DNA from 2 places in the Rhizobium sp. CFBP 13726 genome. Region 1 is predicted to be linked to the other one. Evidence: riboswitches for the same ligand, from Rfam matches in the RefSeq annotation. Region 1 holds a riboswitch; the other holds the start of a gene.
The links. Region 1 has a riboswitch for cobalamin ahead of IFT66_RS21110 (DUF1636 family protein). Riboswitches for the same ligand answer to the same signal wherever they lie in the genome.
Positions count from the first base shown of each region.

Region 1 (5,864 bases):
GGTTCACGCGTGAACCGACCGCCTGCACCTGAAGGCGCATCGGCTTGTTCGCAACGTCGACAAAACCCTTGATGCGCAAAACGTTTTCCGCTTCCGCCGTGGCGGAAATGCGGGCAGCGAGCTCGTCCGCATCGGCAACGGCTGGAATATCGATGACGAAACTGTCGAAATCGTCGTGATCGTGGTCAAGCTCATCATCGTGATGGGTCTTGCGGTTTTCGATATCGTCCTCGACGGCAAGACCGAGACCGATCAGCACGCTCGGATCGACGGCGCCGTTTGCGGCCGGCACGATCTTCACCGCCCGTGGCAGATGCGCCTGGACACGGCCCTTGGCGGCGGCAAGCGATGCCTGGTCGAGAAGGTCGGTCTTGGTCAGCACAATCATGTCGGCGCAGGCGATCTGGTCCTCGAACACTTCCTCGACCGGATCGTCGTGGTCGATCGAGCTGTCCTGGCTGCGCTGCGCTTCCAGCGCTTCGTGATCGTCGGCAACGCGACCTTGCGCGAGAGCCAGACCATCCACCACGGCAATGACGGCATCCACGGTGACGCGGGCCTTCACGTCCGGCCACTGAAAGGCCTGGACGAGCGGCTTCGGCAGGGCAAGGCCGGAGGTTTCGATCAGGATATGATCGACGCGCGGTTCGCGGGCCAGGATCTGGTCGATCGCCGGAACGAAATCGTCGGCGACGGTGCAGCAGATGCAGCCGTTGGCAAGTTCGATGATGTTGTCATCTGGGCAGCTTTCGATGCCGCAGCTCTTCAACACGTCGCCATCGATGCCAACATCGCCGAACTCGTTGACGATGATCGCGAGCCGCTTGCCCTTGAGGTTTTCGATCAGGTGACGGATCAGCGTGGTCTTGCCGGCACCGAGAAACCCGGTGATGACGGTGCAGGGAACGCGGTCGAATGAAACGCTCATGAAGGCAGGTCCTCGTGGTGCTGGAATGGGGGAATGCGGGCCGTCATGCCCTTGCCGCGAAGGCACATGGGGCGGCCGCGAAGGGGAAGTAGACCGCGCTCGTCGTCAGCCAGCATCATCGCGCCGACCAGGATGTCCTCGACCGTGTCGAGCGACAGATGACCAAAGACATAGGACCAGCCGGAGCGATGGTTGAAGGCAGCACTTGGGCCTTTTTCGCAGTTGGCAAGGCAGGTGACGGGTTTGATGGAGAGCGGTTTGCCGGCGGCCGCCTCGCGAAGTGCCGCCATCAGGCCGATGCCCGGGCGCGCTTCGCTATTGGAAGCCTCGCGACAATTGGTGCAGACGAAAATCGTCACATCCGGCTCGCCGGCAAGGCCGTCTACGGACGCGTCGCGCTCGTCTTTTCGTTCGTCAATCACCATCGTGTCGCACTACCGCCCAAGTCAATAACATCGGGGTGCACGACAGGAAGGCAAGCCTATCCTGCAGAGTGAAAGAAGCTTTTCCGGAGCACCCCGCCCGGAAAGGCACGTTTTCGAACGGCAGGTCTCCTGGCTCGCGGGTCGTCACCATCCGCCTGCCTTCCCGGATTTCTCCAGTGGCTTTCGTGGCAGGATGGCTCGCCGCTTACAGTTGCGGGGGCAGCCGCGGCATTGAACCATGGGATCTTAAAGATGATCCCGGGCTCGCACCGCATTCTCTCTTAGCCCCTACCGTTGCCGGCAAGGGACCGTATCGCAGTCACCTAAGCCTTGTCGCAGGGCAGTGTCAATGTCGCAAAGGCGATTGCCCGTATGGGGAAACCGTCTATAGTGATCACGTCTTTGGTGCCCGAGAGGGCTCATCGAAGGGAATGCGGTGCGACGACATCTTGGCGTCAAACCCGCGGCTGCCCCCGCAACTGTAAGCGGAAAGTCTCTGCTCAACATGCCACTGGAGACATCCGGGAAGGCGGGTCAGAGGCGTTCGATCCGCGAGCCAGGAGACCTGCCGGAGACGATAGGCACAGTGAAAGTCCTCGGGTGGAGGGCAGAAAGACGACGTCCATGGTTACGAACTCTGCTGCCGGTGCAGCCAGCGTTTCCGCATCGAAAATCATTCCTCTTGGCATGACAGCCATACTCGGCCTGTTCATCGTCGGCTTTGTCGGCTTTTCGCATATCGAGGCTGTGCACAATGCGGCTCACGATACGCGACACTCGCTGGCCTTTCCCTGCCACTAAGAGGAATTCCTTAAATGTCGCTGTTTCGAAACATCGTCCTCACGGCGGTGATCGCAGGGCTTTTGTCCGGGCTCCTGATGACCGTGATGCAGAGCTTTTCGGTCGTGCCGCTTATCATCGCGGCAGAGACGTATGAACATGCCGGCAGCAACGGTGCCGGACATAGCCATGCTGCCGCTCCAACCGCCAGCGTTCCAGCACCAACTGCCGCTCAGCATGATCATGCCGAAGAGGCATGGGCGCCGGCCGATGGGATCGAGCGCTTTGCCTACACGACTGCCGCCAATGCGCTCTCTGCCATCGGTTTTGCGCTGGTTGCCATCGCCATTGCCGAAGCACTCGGCGGGTTTGGCGGATGGCGCGGCGGGTTGATGTTCGGCATTGCTGGCTTCCTCACCGTCAGCCTCGCACCCGGCCTCGGTCTGCCGCCGGAACTTCCCGGCATGCCCGTCGCCGAACTCGGACCGCGGCAGATCTGGTGGATCGCGACGGCAGTCTGCACCGCCCTGGCCCTCGGGCTGCTTGCCTATACCCGTTCCGCCCTTCTTGCGGCTCTGGCGATCGTCCTGCTGGTTGCTCCGCACATCATCGGTGCACCGCTGCCGCCGACCCATGACACCGCGGTGCCGATCGAACTGCATGCGCGGTTCGTCAATGCCGTCTACGCGACGAACCTCGTCTTCTGGGCCGCTCTCGGGGCGCTTTGCGGCGTCCTCCGCGAGCGTTTCCGTGCCGGCGAGGCGATTTCGACCACGTCCAAGGAGCTTGCAGTCCGTTGAAGGAAATCGATCAGACCACCGAGCAGCGCCACCGCGCCAAGATGGAGAACCGCAAGGCGGTTCAGGATGCGGAAGTCGCGGAGAAGACCGTCGAGAAGGGTCTCCTCATGGTTCATACCGGCTCCGGCAAGGGCAAATCGACGGCGGCCTTCGGGCTGGCTTTGCGCACGCTTGGCCACAACCGGCGCGTCGGGATCGTGCAGTTCATCAAGGGCGCTTGGTCGACCGGCGAGCAGCCAGCGCTTGCGGTGTTCGGCGACCGCATCGCCTGGCACACGATGGGCGAGGGCTTTACCTGGGAAACCCAGGATCTCAAGCGTGACATCGCCGCTGCCGAGAAGGCCTGGGGCATGGCACTCGAACTGATGGCCGACGAAACGATCGGCCTCGTCATTCTCGACGAACTCAATATCGCCCTGCGTTACGATTATCTCGATCTCGACAAGGTCGTCGCCCAGTTACAGGCGCGCCGGGCGGATCTGCACGTGGTCGTCACCGGCCGTAATGCAAAACCGGCTCTGATCGAGGCGGCGGATCTGGTGACCGAGATGACGCTCGTCAAGCATCACTTCAAGGCCGGTGTCAAAGCCCAGGCCGGCATCGAGTTCTGACGGGTGGTGGCTCGCGCTCTCATGTTTCAGGGGACAGGCTCGGATGTGGGCAAGTCGCTGGTCGTTGCCGGGCTTGCCCGCGTCTTCACGCTGCGTGGCTTAAGTGTCCTGCCCTTCAAGCCGCAGAACATGTCCAACAATGCCGCGGTCACCGCCGATGGCGGCGAAATCGGCCGGGCGCAGGCACTGCAGGCAAGGGCTGCCGGCGTGCCGCTCAGCGTCCATATGAATCCGGTTCTCTTGAAGCCCCAGAGCGAAGTCGGCGCCCAGGTGGTGGTGCAGGGAAGGGTCGAGGGCAATGCCAAGGCGGCCGAATACCAGCTTGTGAAGCCGAGGCTGCTTTCGCGGGTGCTTGAGAGCTTCGAGATCCTGAAAGCCAGGGCGGACCTGGTTCTGGTCGAAGGGGCTGGCAGCGCGTCCGAAATCAACCTTCGCCAGAACGACATTGCCAATATGGGTTTTGCCTGCGCTGCCGATGTGCCGGTGGTTCTGATCGGCGATATCGACCGGGGCGGCGTGATTGCCAGCCTCGCCGGCACGAAACTCGTCATCGATGACGACGACGCGGCCATGATCCACGGCTTTATCGTCAACCGCTTTCGCGGCGATCCGGCATTGTTTGCCGAGGGCATGCGGATAATCGGTGCGTTTACCGGCTGGCAATCGATCGGCCTCTTGCCGCATTTCGCCGATGCGGCTCTCCTGCCGGCAGAAGATGCGCTCGGCCTGACCCAGTCGTTTGCGCGCAAGCCCGGCGCGAAGATGCGTATCGCAGTGCCGATCCTGCCGCATATTTCCAATTTTGATGATCTCGATCCGCTGGAAGCGGAGCCGGATGTCGAGCTCATCAGGGTTCGCCGCGGCGAGGCCATTCCCGGGGACTGCGATCTCGTGCTTCTGGTCGGCTCCAAGGCAACGATCACGGATCTAGCGGCGCTGCGCGAAGCGGGCTTCGATACGGATATCGCCGCCCACCACAGGCGCGGTGGGCGTGTGCTCGGGCTCTGCGGCGGATACCAGATGCTCGGCAGACGGATATCGGATCCGGAGGGATCGGAAGGTCCTCCCGGTTCGGCGGAAGGGCTGGGGCTTCTGGATGTCGAAACCGTGCTTTCGGCCTCAAAGCGGCTGGAGGCTGTCGAGGGCGTCAGCTCCGATGGAATATCCTTCGCCGGCTATGAAATGCATACGGGTCATACCACTGGCGGCGACTGTTCACGTCCGTTTTCGCGCATTGCCGGCGTTCCGGAAGGTGCATCGTCTAGGGATGGCAGGGTGGTCGGTACCTATGTGCACGGACTGTTTTGCGATGACCGGCAGCGTTCGGCCTGGCTGTCGCGTCTCGGCGGTACGGTGTCGGGCCTGAATTACGAAGCAAATGTCGATGCCATTCTCGATCGCCTGGCCGCGCATATGGAGCAGCATCTCGATATCGACGGACTGCTCAAAATTGCCAGATGAGCAGCGCCAGGATGCCGAACAGGCCGATCAGCAGCGCATCCGCCACGCGGGCAAGCTTGAGGGCGCGGGTGATATCGTCGAAATTCAGGTTGGTCCGGTTACCCTCTCCCATGTAGCGGGCTTCGATCATCTGGCCGCCGTAACTGCGGGGACCAGCCAGCGCGATGCCAAGCGCACCCGCCATCGCTGCTTCCGGCCAGCCGGCATTCGGCGAACGATGATGTTTCGCGTCCCGGCGGATCGCACGCATGGCATCGCGGGGCGAGGCGTCCTTGACGAACACAGCGGCCAAAACGAACAGCGCCGCCGTCAGCCGCGACGCCGGCAGATTGATCAGGTCGTCGAACCGGGCCGCGGCCCAGCCGAACGCTTCATGACGCGGCGACCGGTGGCCGATCATGCTGTCGGCGGTATTGGCAGCCTTGTAGGCCGCCCCGCCCGAGAGGCCGCCGATGCCGAGCCAGAAGGCAGGGGCGACGACGCCGTCCGAAAAATTCTCGGCCAGGCTTTCGATCGCAGCACGGCAAACCGCGGCGTCATCGAGCTTTTCCGGATCGCGGCCGACAATCATCGAGACGGCCTTGCGTCCAGCGTCGAGCCCGTTGTAGCGCAAGGCGGTTGCCACGGCTTCCACATGGGTCTCGAGGCTTTTCTGGGCCGGCAGGCTGGCTGCGGCAAGAACGAGAAGGATCGGTCCGAAGGGCAAAAGCATGAGAACGGCGGCAATCGCCAGCGCGGCGGCGACGGTACAGCCGATGAGGACGATGAGCGCGAGAATGCCCATGCGTTTGCGGCTGGCGAAATCATCGCCCTCGCGGTTCCATCGACTGTCGAGTGCCGATATCAGCCGGCCGATCCA
Region 1 is NZ_JACYUU010000006.1:53,212-59,075, reverse strand. Features, by position in the region: gene cobW (cobalamin biosynthesis protein CobW) at 1-928, opposite strand, end outside; gene IFT66_RS21110 (DUF1636 family protein) at 925-1,353, opposite strand; cobalamin riboswitch at 1,456-1,682, opposite strand; cobalamin riboswitch at 1,740-1,940, shown strand; gene IFT66_RS21105 (CbtB domain-containing protein) at 1,978-2,154, shown strand; gene IFT66_RS21100 (CbtA family protein) at 2,169-2,933, shown strand; gene cobO (cob(I)yrinic acid a,c-diamide adenosyltransferase) at 2,930-3,544, shown strand; gene IFT66_RS21090 (cobyric acid synthase) at 3,548-5,005, shown strand; gene cbiB (adenosylcobinamide-phosphate synthase CbiB) at 4,989-5,864, opposite strand, start outside.

Region 2 (5,864 bases), on a different contig from region 1:
CCGAGCAGCCAGAACATCACGCTGCGCGCCTGTTCGGCATTGGCAGAGGTCGAGACAATGTAGGAGGTGAGCGCATTGAACAATTGCGAGGCGGCAACCCCGGCAAGAATGGTCCGGTCCGCCGTCTGGCGTCCGCTCGACAGCATCACCACGAAGACAAAGGCGATCAGCGCGCCGACAAAGGCTCCGGCGGAAAGCGAGATCGCGCCCGCGCCAAACCCGAGCAGCATGACGCTGACCGCACCGGTCGATGCTCCAGCCGAAATGCCGAGAACATAGGGTTCGGCCAGCGAGTTCCGCAGCAGCGACTGCAGGATCGCCCCCGACAGCGCCAGTCCGGCGCCGCAAAACGCCGCGACCAGCGACCGTGACAGGCGATAATCCCAGATCACCGCTTCCTGGATGCGCGGCAGTGCCATGGCGGTCAGACCGAGCCGGTTCGTCACCGCCGCAATCGTCGTCTCCATGGGAATGGTCATCTCACCGATCGCCACACCGGCGACGATGGCGACGAGAAGCGCTGAGAGCACCAGGAACACGCCTGCGGCACCTAGCGCCCAACGTCCGATACGGGATCGCGTCACTTGGGGCGCCTGGGCAGGTCGGGCAAATTCGCCTCATCGACGATGGCGGAAAAAGGGAAAGATATCATCTCCCGCCGCACCCTAGTTCGCAAGGCCGAAGGACTGGATGTCCCGGGCGAGTGTCTCGATGCCCTCGATCGTGCGGATCGTCGGGTTCATCGACTGGGCGTCCATCATCACGAAACGTCTGTTTTTCACAGCGTCCAGCTGGCTGACGACGGGATCGGTTTCGAGGAACTTGATCTTCACGGCCGGATCATCCGCGGCATAGCGGCGACGGTCCATGGTGGCGACGACGATGACGGAGGGGTTGGCCTCAGCAATCGTTTCCCAGCCCACCAGCGGCCATTCTTCTTCCGTCGTCACCACATTGCGGGCGCCGATCGTTTGAAGGATGTAGGCCGGTGCGCTGTTCTTGCCGGCGATAAAGGCATCGCCCTTGGTTTCCTTGCTGGAATACCAGAAGACGATCGGCAGGTTCTTCGTCTCCGCGCCCTTGATCGATGCGACGGCTGCGGCTTCGCGCCGTTTCAGGTCTGCGATCAGGGCGGTACCCTTATCCTCGACATCGAAGATCTTCGAAAGCTCTGAAATTTCGCGGTAGATCAGGTCCATCTTGAACAGTTCGTTGCGAACGCCATCCCCGCCATCGACATTGGTCTTCGCGACGCAATCGGCGGGCGAGACATAGGTGTTGATGCCGAGATCGGAAAACTGCTCGCGCTTGCCGACGGATCCCATCGGCCCGACATGCCACTCGAACTCCGCAGCGACCAGATCCGGTTCGAGACTGACGACCGATTCAAAGCTCGGGTCGTTGTCGGCAAGCCGTTTGATCTTCGCATCAACTCCGGCATAGGGCAAAAGCACCGGCCCGACCCAGACGGCAGTGCCCGCCACCTTCTCGGCCAACCCGAGCGAATAAAGCACTTCGGTCATGCCCTGACCGATCGAAACGATCTTCTCGGGCGCTTTTTCGAACGTGACGGGGCGGCCGCAATTCTCGATCGTCAGCGGGTAGCTGGTCGGCGCGGCAAAGGCGAATGTGGGAAGTGCCGCAACTAAGGCGGCGATAAGCCCTGACTTCATGTCCTGTCCTTTGGTGATCGGAAAAAAGGGCAGGACGAGGCCGCAGAACGGCTCGACGTCGACATGGCGCACGAGCGCATTGCTTGCGTCATAATCATCTCCCTGCCGGAACCCCTCGTCCGGTGTTGGTTGTCCATGCCACGGCAGGTCTCCTGACTTGCGGCTCGAACGCCTTCCATCGCCTTCCCGATCGGATGATCAGTGGTATCGATGGCTGGCTCGCCGCTTACAGTTGCGAGGGCAGTCGCGGACTTGGCCCGAAAGCCTCACCGCATTCCCTTTTCATCTGCGATTGCAGAACCGTAGCGCCCCAACTGATAGGGAACACGCCGATGCTTGTCCAGAGCGATCCCCGCGCGATCTCTGCCGTTGCCGAATGTAATAATATAACATACCAATTTACGCAACGGTCTATTTTGGATTGGTCGCGACCGTCGTGAGGCGCTCAATTCAGGGATGCTGTACATTAAATTGCGATGACATCGCCCTCACCCTACTCCTGCCTCTTTGGCCTGACAGCGCTCTGGTCTATGACCTTGCGGACAGATAGCCTGCGGGGCGATTCGCCGTCCTTCTGGTATGGGACGACCGGAAGGAGCTGAAGGAGACGAAGATGACGGATATTAAGAGCGGCTTGACCGAATTGAAACCGCAGATAACCGTGATCGGTGTCGGAGGCGGTGGCGGTAACGCGATCAACAACATGATCACGGAAAATCTCCACGGCGTGGAATTCATCGCCGCCAATACGGATGCCCAGGTTCTGGCAACATCCAAGGCGTCGCGCCGAATCCAGCTGGGTGCGCAGGTGACCGAAGGTCTCGGTGCTGGCTCGCTGCCGGATATCGGCCGCGCGGCCGCCGAAGAGTCGATCGACGAGATCATGGATCATCTCGCCGGCTCGCACATGTGCTTCGTCACCGCCGGCATGGGCGGTGGAACTGGAACCGGCGCTGCGCCAGCGATTGCACGCGCAGCACGCTCTGCCGGCATCCTGACGGTCGCGGTTGTCACAAAACCCTTCTCGTTCGAAGGGCATCGCCGCATGAAGACGGCCAACGAGGGTATCGAAGCCCTGCGTGAAGCCGCCGATACGGTCATCGTCATTCCGAACCAGAACCTGTTTCGCATTGCCGACGCCAAGACCAGCTTCGCCGACGCCTTCATGATCGCGGACCGCGTGCTTTTTTCGGGCGTCAGCTGCATCACCGACCTGATCGTCAAGGAAGGCCTGATCAACCTCGACTTCGCCGACGTGAAATCGGTGATGAAGGGCATGGGTCGTGCGATGATGGGAACCGGCGAGGCATCCGGCGATGGCCGCGCGCTGATCGCCGCCGAAGCCGCAATCGCCAATCCGCTGCTCGACGACATCTCGATGAAGGGCGCCAAGGGCGTGCTCATCTCGATCTCAGGCGGTACCGACATGACACTGTTCGAAGTCGATGAAGCTGCGAGCCGCATCCGTGACGAAGTCGAAGCCGAGGCCGACATCGTCGTCGGCGCGATCTTCGACAAGAACCTCGACGGCAAGTTCCGCGTGTCGGTCGTCGCAACCGGCCTCAACGGCAACCAGCAGGGCTCTTCGTCCTCTACTGCGCAGTACTAAGACCAGACTCAGCCAATAAAAAAACGCTCCGTGGATATCCGCGGAGCGTTTTTTGTTTGTCGGACCCGAAGCCGGTCAGCTTCTCGGCTTGAGGTTCTCAGGATCATAGAGCGGCTTGTAACCGACCGCTGCGACTTCCACCGGGAAGGCCTCGTTGAAATAATCCACCGTCAGTTTCCGGCCGACCTGGCAATGCGACCAGGGCAGATAGGCGAGCGCGATGTTCCGGCCGATGGTCGGGCCGTAGGCGATCGAGGTCGTATAGGAACGCCGTCCAAGGTCGTCGATTAGAACCTCGCCCGTGTCCGGATCCATCACCGGCAGCGAGCCGACCGGATAGCGGGCGACACCGGACGCATCGACATTGTCGGTCATCACGAGCGTGCAGAGCATCGCCGGCTGATGGTCGCGGGCCTTGTATTCGAGATGTTTCGCCTTGCCGCAGAAATCCGCTTCCTTGACCTTCGGACGGGCAAGATCGGCCTCGATCAGGTTGTACTGGGTCAGGAGATCGCCGTTCTGCAGGCGCAGGCTCTTTTCCAGGCGGCGTGAGTTGGCATAGGTCTCGACGCCGAAGGCCATCACGCCGGTGGCACGCAGCGCATCCCAGACGGCAACGCCGTCCTCGTATTTCATATGCAGTTCCCAGCCCTGCTCGCCCACATAGGAGATGCGGAACGCCGTGACATGCTTGCCGGCGATCTCGATCGGCTTGATCGCGGCGAAGGCGAAGTTCTCGACATCGAGACCTTCAGGGTCGGCCACGACCTTCTTGAGGTTTTCGCGAGCGTTCGGGCCCCAGATGCCGATGGTGATGAACTTTTCCGAGACATCGGTAATGGTGACGTCGAGGCCACGATCCTGCGCGACACGCTTCATGTAGAGCAGGTCCCGCGGCCCGGCATCGGCGCCGTTGACGAGACGGCCGCGATCAGCCAGGCGGAAGACGGTGAAATCGGCCCGCACCATGCCCTCGTCGTCGAGGAAGTGGGTGTAGATGCCCTTACCGATATTGCCGTCGCCGCCGATCTTGGCCGCACACAGCCATTCGAGCAGCTCGACATGATCGGGCCCCTCTATATCGACCATGTGGAAATGCGAGAGGTTGACGATGCCGCAATCCTCGCTCATCGCCAGATGCTCGGCATTCGACACGCGCCAGAAGTGGCGGCTGTCCCACTCGTTTTCGCGCGTCGGAACCCGGTCGCCGTATTTCTCCAGCAGATGCTCGTTGGCGGCGTAACCGTGGGCACGCTCCCAGCCGCCGAGCTCCATGAAGTAACCGCCCAGTTCCTTTTCGCGATCGTGGAACGGCGAGCGCTTGGCGCCGCGGCCCGTCGCATAGGGTTCGCGCGGATGAACGGCCGGGAAATAGATCTTCTGGGCAGCCTCGAAGGTGCGGCCCTCGATGAACTCTTCCGTCAGCTGATGCGGATAGAAGCGCGCGTAATCGATCGAGTTGTGGTCGATCTCGGTGCGGCCATCGGTCATCCAGTCGGCGATCAGCTTGCCATAGGCTGGGCCGTCCTTGACCCAGATGGCAACGCAGTACCAGAGCCCGCGCACCTTCTGGCTTTCGCCGCAGGAGGCACCGCCGCCGGCCGACACCTGCAAGAGACCGTTGAACGAATGCCCTTCGTTATAGCCGAGCTCGCCGAGGATCGGCGTCAGCTCGATCGCCTTTTCCAGCGGCTCGATGATCTGTTCCATGTCGAGATCGCGCTGCGACGGCGACAGCCGCGCTTCGTGCTTCTCAAGAATGTCGCGGGGATGACAGAGGCGCGGATGGGTGGTCTCGTAATAACCCCACTCGATCTGCCCGCCTTCGGTCGTCTTCGGATCGCCGGTGTCGCGCATATAGGCCGAATTGCCCTGGTCGCGCAAAAGCGGATAGCCGATTTCCTTGCCGGTGCCTTCGAACTCGTTATAGGGCCCGAAAAAGGTCAGCGGATGATCGACCGGCATGACCGGCAGATCCTCGCCCGCCATCTCGGCAATCAGCCGGCCCCAGATGCCGGCGCAGACGACGACATGGTCGGCCATGATCGTGCCGCGGTGGGTGACGACGCCCTTGATGCGGCCGCCCTCGATAATCAGAGACTGCGCCGCCGTATTGCCGAATACCTTGAGCTTTCCGGCCTTCTCGGCGGCGTCCACCAGCTTGCCGGCGACTGTCTGCGAGCGCGGAATGACGAGACCGGCATCCGGATCAAACAGACCGCCCTGCACCTGATCTTCCTCGATCAGCGGGAACATCGCCTTGATCTCGGACGGCGAGACGTAATGCGCCCGGGTGCCGAAGGCCTTGGCAGAGGTCAGCTTGCGCTTGATCTCTTCCATCCAGGCATCGTCGCCGGTGCGCGCGACTTCGAGACCGCCGATGCGGGCGTAGTGCCCCATCTTCTCGTAGAAATCGATCGAATACTGGGTGGTCCAGACCGACAGGTAGTCATGGCTGGTCGTGTAGCAGAAGTCCGAGGCATGCGCGGTCGACCCGATATCGGTCGGGACCCCAGACTTGTCGATGCCGACGATATCGTCCCAGCCGCGCTCGACAAGGTGATGCGCGATCGACGCACCGA
Region 2 is NZ_JACYUU010000002.1:556,413-562,276, forward strand. Features, by position in the region: gene IFT66_RS09740 (iron chelate uptake ABC transporter family permease subunit) at 1-584, opposite strand, end outside; gene IFT66_RS09745 (ABC transporter substrate-binding protein) at 666-1,673, opposite strand; cobalamin riboswitch at 1,799-1,993, opposite strand; gene ftsZ (cell division protein FtsZ) at 2,287-3,282, shown strand; gene IFT66_RS09755 (GcvT family protein) at 3,358-5,864, opposite strand, start outside.
Region 2: it holds a riboswitch for cobalamin, as region 1 does, so the genes downstream of both, IFT66_RS09745 (ABC transporter substrate-binding protein) here and IFT66_RS21110 (DUF1636 family protein) in region 1, are expected to answer to the same signal.